2 regions of the Pseudomonas sp. GW821-FHT01D09 genome follow, and region 2 is predicted to be linked to the other one. Evidence: predicted binding sites of a transcription regulator. Region 2 holds the regulator's gene; the other holds the start of a gene.

Region 1 (7,872 bases), on a different contig from region 2:
CACCACGCCCGTGTCCAGGTCTTGTACCGGATGGTTGGCACCGTGATGGCCATGACCCATTTTCAGGGTCTTGGCGCCGGAGGCCAGGGCCAGCAGCTGGTGACCGAGGCAGATACCGAACACCGGGATCTCGGTGTCCAGCACGCCCTTGATGGCTTTGATCGCGTAGTCGCATGGCTCAGGGTCACCCGGGCCGTTGGACAGGAACACACCATCCGGTTGCAGGGCAAGTACGTCGGCGGCCGGAGTTTGCGCCGGCACCACGGTCACGCGGCAACCGCGCTCGACCAGCATACGCAGGATGTTGTACTTCACGCCGTAGTCATAAGCGACCACATGGTAAGGCAGCTCACTGGCTTCAATAGTCGCGTGGCTGTCGGTCTTCAAGTCCCAGACAGTGGAGCGCCATTCGTACTGCTCTTTGGTGCTGACGACTTTAGCCAGGTCCATGCCTTTCAGGCCGGGGAAGCCCTGCGCTGCAGCAATCGCCGCGTCTTCGCTAATATTGTCACCCACCATGATGCAGCCGTTCTGCGAGCCTTTTTCCCGCAGGATGCGCGTGAGGCGACGCGTATCGATACCGGCAATCGCCACCACATTGTTGGCTTTCAGGTAATCGGACAGCGACATCGTGTTACGCCAGTTGCTCGCAACCAGTGGCAGGTCACGAATCACCAGACCGGCCGACCAGACACGATCAGACTCGACGTCTTCCGGCGTAGTACCGGTGTTGCCGATGTGCGGATAGGTCAGGGTAACGATCTGCTGGGCGTAGGAAGGATCGGTAAGGATTTCCTGATAGCCGGTCATGGCAGTGTTGAACACCACCTCTCCAACGGTCTGACCGTCGGCTCCAATGGCTTCGCCGCGAAAAATGCTGCCATCAGCAAGGGCGAGTATGGCTGGCTTAGTCAAGAAGACCTCCCGTAAATAAAGCCTGAAAGGGCGATCGCAGGTTGTAAAAAAGCGGAGTGACGTATGGACACGTCACCCCGCTTCTTCACTGAATTATTCTGCGCGCTTTTAGTGGACACACTAAAGCTGTAGCTTACAGAAAAAGGCTATTTTGGTCCACCGCTAAAGAGCCTAAAAGGCAGGAGAATGCGACAGGACGTCGCTTAGCGGGTAAAAACGGGGCCCTAGAGTAATACCCAGGGCCCGTTTTTGCTACTGATTAACGCAGATCCAGCACGTCTTGCATGTCATAGAGGCCCGCTTCGCGGCCCTCCAGCCACAATGCGGCGCGCACTGCGCCCTTGGCGAAGGTCATGCGGCTGGAGGCCTTGTGGGCAATCTCCAGGCGCTCACCTTCGGCAGCAAACAGCACCGTGTGGTCGCCCACCACGTCACCGCCGCGCACGGTAGCAAAGCCAATGGTTTCACGCTCGCGCGCGCCGGTATGACCTTCGCGGCCATACACCGCGACTTTCGACAGGTCGCGCCCCAAGGCATCGGCAATCACTTCCCCCATACGCATGGCCGTCCCCGATGGCGCATCGACCTTGTGCCGGTGATGGGCCTCGATGATCTCGATATCCGCCTCATCACCCAGCACCCGCGCCGCCATGTCGAGCAACTTCAGCGACAGGTTGACGCCCACACTGAAGTTGGCGGCAAACACGATAGGAATATCCTGGCCCGCCGCGACGAGCAATTGCTTCTGCTCGGCACTCAGGCCGGTGGTGCCAATCACCATGGCCTTGCCCGCTTTGCGGCAGAACGCCAAGTTTTTCAGCATCACGTCTGGCAGGGTGAAGTCGATCAACACATCGAACTCTTCAACCACTTGCTCCAGGCTGCCGGACAACGCCACACCGATGCGCCCCAACGAGGCCAACTCACCCACATCGGCGCCGATCAGCGTACTGCCCGGGCGTACGATCGCCGCCGTCAGGCCCGACAGAGGCGAGCGCTGCTGCACCGCCTCCACCAGGTTCTTGCCCATGCGCCCGGCGGCGCCCATCACTGCTATACGTCGCATATCCAGGTCCTTACAGGTCGCCGAAGAAGCGCTTCACGCCTTCAAACCAACCAGCGGTCTTGGGTGAATGGGAGCCATCACCGTCCAGCGAACTGCGCAACTCTTCGAGCAACTCACGCTGGCGACGATCCAGGTTGACCGGGGTCTCGACGGCCACACGGCACATCAAGTCGCCCGCACCGCCGCCACGCACCGGTGCAACACCTTTGCCACGGATCCGGAACTGCTTGCCGGTCTGCGTCCCCTCAGGGATCTTCAGCTTGACCCGACCATCGAGAGTCGGAATCTCCAACTCGCCGCCCAGGGCCGCATCGACAAAGCTGATCGGCACTTCGCAGAACAGGTGCTTGCCGTCGCGCTGGAAGATCGAGTGCTCGCGCACATTGATCACCACGTACAGGTCGCCCGTCGGGCCACCCTGCGTACCCGCCTCGCCCTCGCCCGACAACCGGATGCGGTCGCCGGTATCGACACCCGCCGGCACTTTCACCGACAAGGTCTTGTACTCTTCGACACGCCCCTCGCCATGGCAGGAATCGCACGGATCGGAAATGATCTTGCCCTGGCCATGGCAACGCGGGCAGGTCTGCTGCACCGAGAAGAAGCCCTGCTGCATGCGCACCTGGCCGATACCGCCACAGGTCGGGCAAGTGATCGGCGAAGAGCCCTTCTTGGCACCCGAACCGTCGCAAGGCTTGCAGTTGACCAGCGTCGGCACGCGGATATTGACGCTGGTGCCGCGCACGGCTTCTTCCAGGTTCAGCTCCAGGGTGTAGCGCAAGTCGCTGCCACGCTGGGCACCGCCGCGCTGACCGCCGCGACCGCCACCAAAGAAGTCGCTGAATACATCGCCGAAGATATCGGAGAAATTCTGCCCGCCAAAGCCGGCACCGCCACCCCCCATGCTCGGATCGACACCGGCATGGCCATACTGGTCGTAGGCTGCACGCTTGTTCGGGTCACACAAGCATTCGTAGGCCTCATTGGCCTCTTTGAACATTTCCTCGGATTCTTTGTTATCCGGGTTACGGTCCGGGTGGTGCTTCATCGCCAGGCGACGGTAGGCCTTCTTCAGGTCCGCCTCGCTGGAGCCGCGCTCCACACCCAACACTTCGTAATAGTCACGCTTTGCCATAAGTCTTTGCACTCTTAAGGACGTCCGGCAAAACCCTCCTGAGCCTGCCAAACTCGTTGAGCCCCAATACAGGCCCGGACCCAACTCACGTCAAATTCAACGATCCTGGTCTTTACTGCTTTCAGCCGAGACCCAGCTAAAAACGCGGTGACTGTCGATCGCAAAGCAGGAGCATTCCCGATCACACCGCCAGCATCCGAACCTTGTCGCATGCTGTAAAAATTCCCGTACCCCAGACACGCCAACGCGGGAGCAAGCTCCCGCGCGGCGACATCCTACCAGTCACCGCTTGATAGCGGTCAACCGGGCGACCAACTTACTTCTTGTCTGTAACGTCTTCAAACTCGGCATCGACAACGTCGTCGTGCTTGGCTTCAGGTTCTGCCTGTTGCGCAGCACCGTCAGCTGGCTGGCCTTGCTCGGCGTACATTTTCTGAGCCACTGGCGCGGAGACTTTCGACAGTTCCTCAACCTTGGCTTCGATGGTGGCCTTGTCATCGCCTTTAACGGCGGCTTCCAGGGCAACCACGGCGGCTTCGATTGCGGCCTTCTCTTCAGCCGTCACTTTATCGCCAGCATCCGCGATCATTTTGCGTGTCGAGTGAACCAGTGCATCACCCTGGTTGCGGGCAGCGGCCAGTTCTTCAAACTTGCGATCTTCCTCGGCGTTCTTTTCAGCATCGTTGATCATCTGCTGAATTTCTTCCTCGGACAGGCCGGAGTTGGCCTTGATCACGATCGACTGGGTCTTGCCGGTGGCCTTGTCCTTGGCGCCTACGTGCAGAATGCCGTTGGCGTCGATGTCGAAGGTCACTTCAATCTGTGGCACGCCACGTGGTGCTGGTGGAATCTCGGCCAGGTCGAACTTGCCCAAAGACTTGTTCTGCGCAGCCTGCTTACGCTCACCCTGCAGCACGTGAATGGTCACTGCGCCCTGGTTGTCATCGGCAGTCGAGAACACTTGCGATTTCTTGGTAGGAATCGTGGTGTTTTTCTCGATCAGCGCGGTCATCACGCCGCCCATGGTTTCGATACCCAGGGTCAGCGGGCTGACGTCCAGCAGCAGCACGTCTTTCACGTCGCCAGCCAATACCGCACCCTGGATGGCTGCACCCATGGCAACCGCTTCGTCCGGGTTCACATCTTTACGCGCTTCTTTACCGAAGAACTCGGTGACCTTCTGCTGCACCAGCGGCATACGGGTCTGACCGCCCACCAGGATCACGTCGTTGATCGCGCTAACGTCGATACCCGAATCTTTCAGGGCAATGCGGCAAGGTTCGATGGTGCGTTGAACCAGGTCTTCAACCAGCGATTCCAGCTTGGCGCGCGAAATCTTCACGTTCAAGTGCTTAGGACCGGTAGCATCTGCGGTGATGTACGGCAGGTTCACGTCGGTCGAATTGCTCGAAGACAGCTCGATCTTGGCTTTTTCAGCGGCTTCTTTCAGGCGCTGCATCGCCAGCGGGTCACCCTTGAGGTTCATGCCGCTTTCTTTCTTGAATTCGTCAACGAGGTAGTCGATCAGACGAATGTCAAAGTCTTCACCGCCCAGGAACGTGTCGCCGTTGGTCGCCAACACTTCAAACTGGTGCTCGCCATCGACTTCAGCGATTTCGATCACGGAAACGTCAAAAGTACCGCCGCCCAGGTCATAAACGATCACGGTGTGGTCGCCCTTGGCCTTGTCCATGCCGTAGGCCAGAGCGGCCGCGGTAGGTTCGTTGATGATGCGTTTTACGTCCAGGCCCGCAATGCGGCCGGCGTCTTTGGTCGCCTGGCGCTGGCTGTCGTTGAAGTAGGCCGGAACGGTGATCACCGCTTCAGTCACAGCTTCACCGAGGTAGTCTTCGGCAGTCTTCTTCATCTTTTTCAAGATTTCAGCCGAGATTTGCGGCGGCGACATTTTCTGGCCGTTCACTTCAACCCAGGCGTCACCGTTGTCGGCCTTGGCGATTTTGTACGGCACCATCTTGATGTCTTTCTGTACGACTTCTTCGTCAAACTTACGACCGATCAAACGCTTCACCGCGTACAGGGTGTTGTGCGGATTGGTCACAGCCTGACGCTTGGCGGACTGGCCTACCAGGATTTCGCCATCGTTGGCGTAAGCCACGATGGAAGGGGTAGTACGTGCGCCTTCGGCGTTCTCAATCACCTTGGAAACGCCGTTTTCCAGCACGGAGACGCAGGAGTTGGTAGTCCCCAGGTCGATACCGATAATTTTGCCCATGATTCACTCTCCCGAAACTTTGGATTTGGTTGCCGCAGCAGTGGTGGCTAACTGCGGTAGCACTTAAACGCTTGACTTATAAATGGGGTCGTTACGAACGATTTCAAGCCTGCTCGTCAATCGACGGCGAAACCGGTGCGGGAGCCTTGCTCACCACCACCATCGCCGGGCGCAACAGGCGACCGTTGAGCTGGTAGCCCTTCTGGAACACTTTCAACACGCTATTGGGCTCAAGGTCAGCATTTTCCTGCATGGCCATGGCCTGGTGATGCTCCGCGTTGAACGGCTCGCCGCCTTGTGGATCGATGGCTTCCAACTGATAACGCTTGAGGGTGTCCTGGAACATTTTCAGGGTCAGCTCGATCCCTTCGCGCATGGCACGGATGTTTTCGTCGTCCGGGCTGGACAGCTCCAGGCCGCGTTCCAGGCTGTCGATGATCGGCAACAGATCACCGGCAAACTTCTCCAGCGCAAACTTGTGGGCCTTTTCTACATCCTGCTCGGCGCGGCGGCGGACGTTCTGCAGATCGGCAGCAACACGCAAAGCCTGATCCTGAGCGCCTGCCAGTTGCTCTTCGAGCACCTGCACACGAGCCGCCAGGTCTTCACCCGCTGCCTGCGAGGCCTGGTTGGCGTCTGGGTTTTGCGTATCCAGCGTCTGTTCGTCAGCCATAATTTTCTCCTTTCAAAATCCTGCACGAACTCAACTCGCGCTTCTGTTCCGGTATATGGGGCCACAATTTCCAGGTTCAAGGGCCGACATACCTCGACTCACACTTTCCCGCACATTCCCCATCGCACTAAAAAAAGCCGTCATCCAAGCAAATTGAGCTAAGTCGCAGGATTGTCAGCACCAAACAAAACACTGTATAAATAACCAGACCTAAAACCCGGGAGCAGCCGTCATGCTGGTTCACCTGTCCGTACATAACTACGCCATTGTCGAGCACCTGGATCTTGAACTGGATCGCGGGATGAGCGTAATCACAGGCGAAACCGGCGCCGGCAAGTCGATCATGCTCGACGCCCTGGGCCTGACCCTGGGTGATCGCGCCGACAGCGGCGTGGTTCGCCCCGGTGCAGACAAGGCCGATATCCTGGCGACCTTTGACCTGGCAGATATCCCGGAAGCCAGCGCCTGGCTTGCCGAGCGCGACCTGGATAACGACGGCCCGTGCATCCTGCGCCGCGTAATCACTGCCGAAGGTCGCTCCCGGGGCTATATCAATGGCACGCCCTGCCCCCTCGGCGACCTGAAAGCCCTTGGCGAGCTGCTGATCGACATCCACAGCCAGCACGAACATCAATCCCTGCTGAAAACCGACACCCACCGCCGCCTCCTGGATGAATACGCCGGTGCCACCGACCTGGCGCGCCAGGTGCAATTGGCTGCACAGCGCTGGCGCCAGACCCGCCAGGAGCTGGAGCGCCTGTCCAATTCCGGCGACGAACAGCGCGCTCGCCACCAACTCCTCAGCTATCAGTTGGAAGAACTGGAAAGCCTGGGCCTGGGCGAAACCGAGCTGGAACAGCTGGAGCAGGAGCACAAGAACCTGACCAATGCCGAAACCCTGCTGGGCATCTGTCGCCAGGTGGTCGAGCAATGCAGCGAAAGTGACTCCGGCAATGTGCTGAATGCGCTGACGGCCAGCCTTAACCGCCTGTCGAGCGTGAACAGCGGCTCGGGGTCACTGAGTGAAGCCACCACCCTGCTGACCAGTGCGCAAATCCAGGTAGAAGAGGCCGTGGGCGAACTGAACCGCTTCCTTGACCACTTCGATGCCGACCCGGCACGCCTGCAAGAGATCGAAGAACGTCTCGACACTATTTATACCCTGGCGCGCAAACATCGGATCCAGCCAACCGAAGTGGCGGCCATGCAGCAAAAGCTGCTGGACGAGATCGAAACCCTGAATGCCAATGATGAATCCATCGAACGCCTGGGCGACGAACTCGCCTCTTTTGCCCGGCATTACCAGGAAAAGGCCCGGGAACTGAGCGACCTGCGGCACCAAGCTGCAACCGGGCTGGCTTGCGCCGTGGAGCAGGAAATCCAACGCTTGGGCATGCCGGGCGGGCGCTTCACCATCGAGTTGCACGCCAATAGCGGCAATGAACTGCAGCCCAACGGCCTGGAGCAGGTCGAACTGCTAGTGAGCGCCAACCCCGGCCAACCTCTCAAGGCACTGGCCAAAGTGGCGTCTGGTGGCGAACTGTCACGGATCAGCCTGGCGATCCAGGTCATTACCGCCCAGACCTCCCGCGTACCGACCCTGGTATTCGACGAAGTGGATGTGGGGATCGGCGGGCCGACCGCAGAAATTGTCGGCCAATTGTTGCGCCGCCTGGGTGAGCGCGGGCAAGTACTGACCGTTACCCACTTGCCACAGGTGGCAGCACAGGGGCATCAACATCTGTTTGTACATAAGGTACGGGGCAGCGACGCGACGCATACAGCCGTGTCCAAGCTGAACAAGACCGAGCGGGTGGAAGAAGTCGCACGCATGCTCGGCGGCATCGACC
Region 2 (7,872 bases):
CTGCAAGGCCACGGTCAACCTGGTACCGGGTGATGAAATTGCTGCCGACGACGAGGGTGAATCCGAGTCGCTGGTGCTGCGTGGCAAGCACCGTTGCCCGATCTGCAGCACGGCGATGGATGCCTACCTGCTGGACGAGAAGCACAAGCTGCACATCTGCGGTAATAACCCGGATTGCAACGGCTACGAGATCGAAGAGGGCACCTACCGCATCAAGGGCTACGAAGGTCCGAGCCTGGAGTGCGACAAGTGCGGCAGCGAGATGCAACTCAAGACCGGCCGTTTCGGCAAGTTCTTCGGTTGCACCAACCCAACCTGCAAGAACACCCGCAAACTGCTGAAAAGTGGTGACGCGGCGCCGCCGAAGATGGACCCGGTGAAGATGCCCGAGCTCAAGTGCGAGAAGGTCAACGACACCTACATCCTGCGTGACGGCGCTTCGGGCCTGTTCCTGGCCGCCAGCCAGTTCCCGAAAAACCGCGAGACCCGTGCGCCCCTGGTGCTGGAAATCGTGCCGCACAAGGATGAGATCGATCCCAAGTACCACTTCCTGTGCGAAGCGCCGAAGAAGGATCCCGACGGTCGTCCGGCCGTGATCCGCTACAGCCGCAAGACCAAGGAGCAATACGTGCAGACCGAGGTGGACGGCAAGCCTACGGGCTGGAAGGCGTTCTACGACGGTGGCAAGTGGAAGGTGGAGGACAAGCGCCAGGGTGCTTGATCCCGCTCCTGCATTGAAATAAAGGCCGCCTTCACAGGCGGCCTTTTGTTTTGCGCTTGCAGTGGGCTTGTCTCATCCGTGACACTGTTCAGCCAGCATCACGTTTATGTCGTTGTGGAGACTGCCGTCATGGCCAACGAACTCTATACCCGTACCAACCAGAAAATTTACTTCGCGGGTTTGTCCCTGGAAGCCCTTGGTCGTGCCGAGGAAGGGAAGGAGATGAATGCTATTGCGCTGGTCCAGGCGGGGCGAGAGTCGGCCTTGTTCCATCTATATGGGGCTTTGCTGGGGTTGTGCCATGAAATTGCCGGATTTTATCGCCTGCCCCAGGCGAATGCGCCTCGGGCCGAGGATATCCTGACCCGTGAGGTGCTCGAGTCTATGGCCATCCCCGAGTTGGCCGAACTGGTGGAAATGGCCCGCAGCCCTGACAGTTGGCTGGCCCGTTTGTTGGCTGCCCATTCGGCGCTGTTCCAGCCGCCGCGTGTGCCGCACAAGCCCAAGGGCGATGTGACCCAGCCGTTGATCGTTGCGGTTAGCCTGGAAGAAGAAGGGCCGGAGCCGCTGAGCCGGGCTGAGTTGGAGAGCTGGCGCCAGGAGCTGAAGAAGCTGGCGATCCGCTTTCGGGATGGCTTGAACGAGTGCTGATCGGCAGGACAATGTAGGTGCCGGCTTGCCGACGATAACAATTGATCAAGCAATGCCAAGTTGACTGCCAGAGCGCTATCGCTGGCAAGCCAACGCCTACAGACCATTCATCAAGCCGTAAAGAAAGCTGTTCAGATCCTGAGCGAGGCCGCGTTGATGACTGATATAATGCCGGCCTTTCGTGGAGAACAGATTTTTATGCCAACGTCCTTTCTGGAAATTGTTGAATTGCCCGACGGCCGAATCGAGCTGCGCAGGGCTGAGGACGAGGGTTCTCTGGTGACTTTGGACTTTTCCGAAGACGCCAAAGCGTTCCTGCAAGGCCAGCACGTGGAAGTGGCAAAAGCCATGTTGAGCGTAGGTGTGCAGATGGCGGGGCGTCTGGCTGAAGGCGAACCAGAGAAAGACGACGGTCCACGGGTTCTTCACTGAGCCCGTTTGTCGTTTTAAGATTCAAATACTCAATCGGCTTCTTGGTTCTGTAGAAGCCTTGTGTCCATCGCAGGCACTGACCTGACGTCAGGCTGCAATCGGACGACCTGCAGTGCTCCCGATAACGCGTTGCGCGCCAGTCTCGGACTTATCCCAATCGAATATTCAAGCTTTGTGCATCGCCCGTGCGCGCTGCGCTGATCAACTGCTGCTTGGCCGAAGCACCCAGCGGGTTCAGCCAACTGACGACGGTGTGGCTACGCCCCAGGCGCAATGCCTCGCAGGTCAGTTGCTGAGCGCTCTGGGTGCCGCGTGGTTGCAACAGCAGGATACGCTCGCGGTTCAGGCCCGCATCGCGCAACCAGGCCTGGGTCAGGCTGGCGGGTGGGGCGATTAGGGTCAGCCAGCGGGCGTCCTGCTCCTCGCTCAATTCGCGCAGGATCGGCGCCAGCAGGCTCAGGCAGTTCCCGGCAGCGCCGCGCAACGACAATTCACTGAATACCTCAGGTTCAGCGGGGGCGGTCCATGGGGACTCCACCGCCTCGCTGAGGAGGGGGGCAAGTGGCTGGGCCAAAAAGGCCTCAAACAGCGGCAGTTGTGTGTGTTGTTGCGCGTGTGGGAACTGCATGATGCCTCCGTTAGCGGCGAATAACGCCGACACTCAAGCCTTCGATCACCAGGTCCTGATCCTTCAGGTTGACTTCAATCGGCGAAAACTCGGGGTTTTCTGCCAGCAGCCAGACTTTGCTGCCTTCGCGCTTGAAGCGCTTGACCGTCACTTCGTCGCCAATGCGGGCCACGACGATCTGGCCGTTGCGCGCTTCGCGGGTGGTGTGCACGGCCAGCAGGTCACCGTCGAAGATGCCCACGTCCTTCATGCTCATGCCATGGACCCGCAACAGGTAGTCGGCGCGAGGGTGGAAGAAGGTCGGGTTGATATTGCAGGATTCCTCGACGTGCTGTTGTGCCAGAATCGGCGCACCGGCAGCGACCCGGCCAATGATCGGCAGCGTCGATTCGTCGGCCTTGGCTTCAAAGCCGGGAATACGAATGCCACGGGATGCACCCGGGGTCATTTCGATCGCGCCCTTGCGAGCAAGGGCCTTCAGGTGTTCTTCGGCAGCATTGGGGGATTTGAACCCCAGCTCCAGGGCGATTTCTGCCCGGGTCGGCGGATAGCCGTTGTCGTCGAGGCAGCGCTTGATAAAAGCGAGAATCTCAGCTTGGCGTGGCGTCAGTTTTAGCATGTTGATCGCTCTGTCTTTTTATACAGTGACTGGGATTATATACAGTGAACTGCGCTTGGCAATCATCGTTTTTGCCGACTCCGCCGGACGGTCATCTGTCGGCCCTTGCAAAGCCTGGAGACAGCGCTGCCTACAGGTTGTTGAAGATGTGATTAAATAGGTGCGAATCGGGTGACTGCCCGGCCGGAAAACGGACCTGCAGGCTTGACATTGCACAAGGTGAAACGTATGTTTCAAACAAGTGTTTGTCAGGCGGAGTAGCCATGGCCCAGTCGGAAACCGTTGAACGCATTCTCGATGCTGCCGAGCAGTTGTTCGCGGAAAAAGGATTTGCTGAAACTTCATTGCGGCTGATCACCAGCAAGGCCGGGGTCAACCTGGCGGCAGTGAACTATCATTTCGGCTCGAAAAAAGCCCTGATCCAGGCGGTGTTCTCACGCTTTCTGGGGCCGTTCTGCGTTAGCCTCGACCGTGAGCTGGAGCGACGCCAGGCCAAGCCCGACAACAAGCCGAGCCTGGAAGACCTGCTGGAAATCCTCGTTGAGCAAGCCCTGGTGGTACAGCCGCGCAGCGGCAACGACCTGTCGATTTTCATGCGCCTCTTGGGCCTGGCCTTCAGCCAGAGCCAGGGCCACTTGCGCCGTTACCTCGAAGACATGTACGGCAAGGTATTCCGTCGCTACATGTTGCTGGTCAACGAAGCCGCCCCGCGTATTCCCCCCATCGAATTGTTCTGGCGCGTGCACTTCATGCTCGGTGCCGCGGCGTTCAGCATGTCCGGGATCAAGGCCTTGCGCGCCATTGCCGAAACCGATTTCGGCGTCAACACCTCCATTGAGCAGGTGATGCGCCTGATGGTGCCGTTCCTGGCGGCCGGCATGCGCGCGGAAAGCGGGGTTACCGACGCGGCCATGGCGGCCGCCCAACTGCGCCCGCGCAGCAAGTCCGTCCCCGTGGCCGCCAAGGTTTAACCGCTGGCGTCTGGGCGCAACTGCTTGCATCCGCTAAGCTAGCCGCCCATGCCGATTTCAACTCGTTACCCGCACCCCACCGCCTTGCCCGGCTCGACCAGGCGAGGTGGTGGCGCGCGCGCGTCATTCAAGGAAAATTTATGACTGCTGCCCTGCAAGGCTCTTTGATGGTGGACGTCGCCGGCACCTGGCTGACGGCTGAAGATCGCCACTTGTTGCGCCAGCCTGAAGTGGGTGGCCTGATCATTTTTGCGCGCAATATCGAGCATCCGCGCCAGGTGCGGGAATTGAGCGCCGCCATTCGTGCGGTGCGCCCGGACCTGTTGCTGGCCGTTGACCAGGAAGGCGGTCGGGTCCAGCGCCTGCGCCAGGGGTTTGTCCGCCTGCCGGCCATGCGGGCGCTGGCGGACAATGCCAATGCCGAATACCTGGCCGAGCAGTGCGGCTGGGTCATGGCCACGGAAGTGCTGGCGGTTGGCCTGGACCTGAGCTTCGCCCCGGTGCTGGACCTCGACTACCAGCGCAGCGCAGTGGTGGGCACACGCTCGTTCGAGGGCGATCCCGAGCGCGCCGCGCTGCTGGCCGGCGCCTTTATCCGGGGCATGAACAGCGCCGGCATGGCCGCCACCGGCAAACACTTCCCGGGGCATGGTTGGGCCGAGGCAGATTCCCACGTCGCCATTCCCAATGATGAGCGCAGCCTGGAACAGATTCGTGCTCATGACCTGGTGCCGTTCGCGCGCCTGAGCAAGCACTTGGCCGCCGTCATGCCGGCCCATGTCATTTACCCGCAGGTGGATAACCAGCCGGCCGGCTTCTCGCGCCGTTGGCTGCAGGACATCCTGCGCGGCGAACTGCAGTTCGACGGGGTGATTTTCAGTGATGACCTGTCCATGGCCGGTGCCCATGTGGTGGGGGACGCGGCGAGCCGGATCGAGGCTGCTTTAAGTGCTGGCTGCGACATGGGCCTGGTGTGCAATGACCGCGGGGCCGCCGAGCTGGCCCTGAGTGCTGCCCAGCGCATGAAGGTCACGCCGTCGGCCCGCATTGCCCGGATGCGTGGGCAGGCGATGGCGTCGACTGACTATAAGCAGGACCCGCGTTGGTTGGCGGCGCTCGGTGCGCTTCGGGATGCTCAGTTGATCGAATAAGACTGAGGCGCGTCTAGCGCAGGCAAGCTCCCACATTTTGAATGTATTCACAGAGCAAAATGTGGGAGCTTGCCTGCGATAGTGACCTAACGGTCAACGCTTCTCTTGCTTATTGGGCAGTGGCGCAAACAGCGCCTCGATCTCCTCGTTGCCCAGCTTCCAGTCGCCCGTGGTACGACCCTCCAGTACGCCCGCCGCCAGGTCTGATTTTTCCTGCTGCAAGGCCTGGATTTTCTCTTCTACGGTGCCGCGGGCAATCATCTTGTACACAAACACCGGCTTCTCCTGGCCAATGCGGTACGCACGGTCGGTGGCCTGGTTTTCCGTGGCCGGGTTCCACCAGGGGTCGTAGTGGATCACGGTGTCGGCTTCGGTCAGGTTAAGCCCCACGCCACCGGCCTTGAGGCTGATCAGGAAGATTTGCAGCTTGCCGCTCTGGAAGTCCCTGACCGGCGCGCGCCGATCGCGGGTCTGACCGGTCAGCAAGGCATAGGCGACCCCGCGTTTTTTCAGCTCGATTTCAATCAGGCTGAGCATCGAAGTGAACTGCGAGAACAGCAAAATCCTGCGTCCTTCGGCAAACAGTTCGTCGAGCATCTCCATCAGGCTGTCGAGCTTGCCGGAGCTACTGCCACGGGCGGGCGGGGTGGCATCGTTGACCAGGCGCAGGTCGCAGCAGACCTGGCGCAGCTTGAGCAGCGCTTCCAGAATGATGATCTGGCTACGGGCCACGCCCTTGCGGGTGATCTCGTCGCGCACCTTTTTGTCCATGGCCAGGCGCATGGTTTCGTACACGTCGCGCTGGGCTTCGTTGAGCTCCACCCAGTGGATGATCTCCGTCTTGGGCGGTAACTCAGTGGCCACCTGCTCCTTGGTGCGGCGCAGCAGAAACGGCTTGATCCGACCGTTGAGGTGTTGCAATCGCACGTCGCTGCCGCGTTTTTCGATGGGCACGCGGTAATCACGGTTGAAGCTTTTTACATCGCCCAGCCAGCCCGGCAGCAGGAAGTGGAACAGCGACCACAGCTCGCCCAGGTGGTTTTCCAGGGGCGTGCCGCTCAGGCACAGGCGCTGGCGTGCATTCAGCTCGCGGGCGGCCTGGGCGGCCTTGCTGGTGGGGTTCTTGATGTATTGGGCTTCGTCGAGAATCAAAACATGCAAGGGCTGCGCGGCCAGTTGCTCGATGTCTTTGGGCAGCAGGGCGTAGGTGGTCAGCAGCAGGTCGTAATCGTGCAACTGGGCGAAGTGTTTCTTGCGCCCGGCACCGTACAGCGCCAGCACCTTGAGCTGCGGGGTGAAGTGCGCGGCTTCGTCGAGCCAGTTGGGGATCAGGCTGGTGGGCATCACCACCATGCATGGCCGGTCCAGGCGCCCGGCGATTTTTTCGCTGAGAATATGCGCCAGGGTCTGCAGGGTTTTGCCCAGGCCCATGTCGTCCGCGAGAATCCCGCCCACTTCCAGTTGGCGCAGGGACTGCATCCAGCTCAGGCCTTCGAGCTGGTAGGGGCGCAACGTGGCGTTCAGGCCTTCGGGGGCGGTGCAGGTGAAGTCCTTGATGTCGCGCAGGCGCTGGGCAAAGCTGCGGATCTGCTCGCCACCTTCCCATTGCAGGGGCAGGTCTTCCAGCGGGTTGAGGCGAATGGCGTCGGCCTTGGCCAGGCGCAAGACGGTGGTGCCGGGCTCTTGCAGGTAGAACTCGCCGAGGGTCGCCAGCACCGGTTTGAGCCGGCCATAGGGCAGGGCGACTTGCAGCGGGCCGTGGCCGCCATTGGGCAGGCCGGGGATGTTCACCAGGATCAGTTCGTCGTCGCGGCGGCGCGCGAGCTTTTCCGGGTTGAGGATTTCGGTGTGGGAGCGCATCAGGTTCAACAGGATCGGCAGCAGGCTCAGGCGTTCGCCATTGACGATAATCCCCAGCTCCAGGTCGAACCAATCGCGCTCCGGCACTTCATCGACGCTGGCGTACCAGTCATCGACCGGGCTCAGGTCGAAGCCGAAATCTTCATCGATCTGCAACTCCCAGCCCTCGGCACGCAAGGTCGGTGAGGCATTGAGGGTGAAGTTCAGCCAGGCGCTGTCATTGACCATCTCAAATAGCTCGCCGGCGCTTTCCGGCAAGGCCTTGCTCTGGCGGGTGGCGATCTTGAAGCCCAGCAGGCGCAGTTGCTCGCGAAACCCTTGCTCGACCTCGGGGTGACGCTTGATCCGCAGGCTCTGGGTCTCCTGGCGCACCATGATATCGGCGTTTTTCTGGCCGCTGACGTAGTTGCCCAGGTAGTTGAACGACAGCGCCGCCCGGTGCTGGATATAGCGCTGCATCTTGCCGTTGCGCGGCTCAAAGGCGCTGAACTCGATGCTGGCCAGCCACAGCCGGGGAATGGGCTGCACATCCTCGAGCACCACTTGCGGCAGGACCACGCGGTTATCCAGCACGGCCTGCAGCTTTTCCAGCAGCTCGGCATCCTTGGCCGCTGCCGGGTAGGCCAGGGTTTCCTGGACTTGCAGCAGCACCGCCGCGATATGTTTGCAATTGGTGTGCACCGGGCAGGAGCAACGGCTGTCCACCAGGATCAGGGCGCCCTTGGCCGATTCGCGCAGGGAGATGGTCTGGCGATACACATTGCCGCCCGAGCCTTCGCAGCTGGCGATAATGGTGCTGTCGCCGGACTCGACAATCCGCACGCGGTTTTCCAGGGCGT

The links. The regulator LexA, encoded in region 2, represses DNA repair genes until DNA is damaged. The targets are predictions, from matches to a motif close to CTGTNTNNNNANACAG.
Region 1: the regulator LexA is predicted to act here: its motif matches at 6,215-6,230, upstream of recN (DNA repair protein RecN).

The regions. Positions count from the first base shown of each region.
Region 1 is NZ_JBWKWY010000014.1:65,848-73,719, reverse strand. It holds gene carA (glutamine-hydrolyzing carbamoyl-phosphate synthase small subunit) at 1-915, opposite strand, end outside; gene dapB (4-hydroxy-tetrahydrodipicolinate reductase) at 1,175-1,981, opposite strand; gene dnaJ (molecular chaperone DnaJ) at 1,992-3,116, opposite strand; gene dnaK (molecular chaperone DnaK) at 3,433-5,349, opposite strand; gene grpE (nucleotide exchange factor GrpE) at 5,453-6,022, opposite strand; gene recN (DNA repair protein RecN) at 6,255-7,872, shown strand, end outside.
Region 2 is NZ_JBWKWY010000015.1:33,357-41,228, forward strand. It holds gene topA (type I DNA topoisomerase) at 1-721, shown strand, start outside; gene AC07W7_RS15110 (DUF6586 family protein) at 851-1,372, shown strand; gene AC07W7_RS15115 (hypothetical protein) at 1,571-1,804, shown strand; gene sulA (SOS-induced cell division inhibitor SulA) at 1,953-2,432, opposite strand; gene lexA (transcriptional repressor LexA) at 2,443-3,051, opposite strand; gene AC07W7_RS15130 (TetR/AcrR family transcriptional regulator) at 3,315-4,022, shown strand; gene nagZ (beta-N-acetylhexosaminidase) at 4,163-5,173, shown strand; gene AC07W7_RS15140 (SNF2-related protein) at 5,267-7,872, opposite strand, start outside.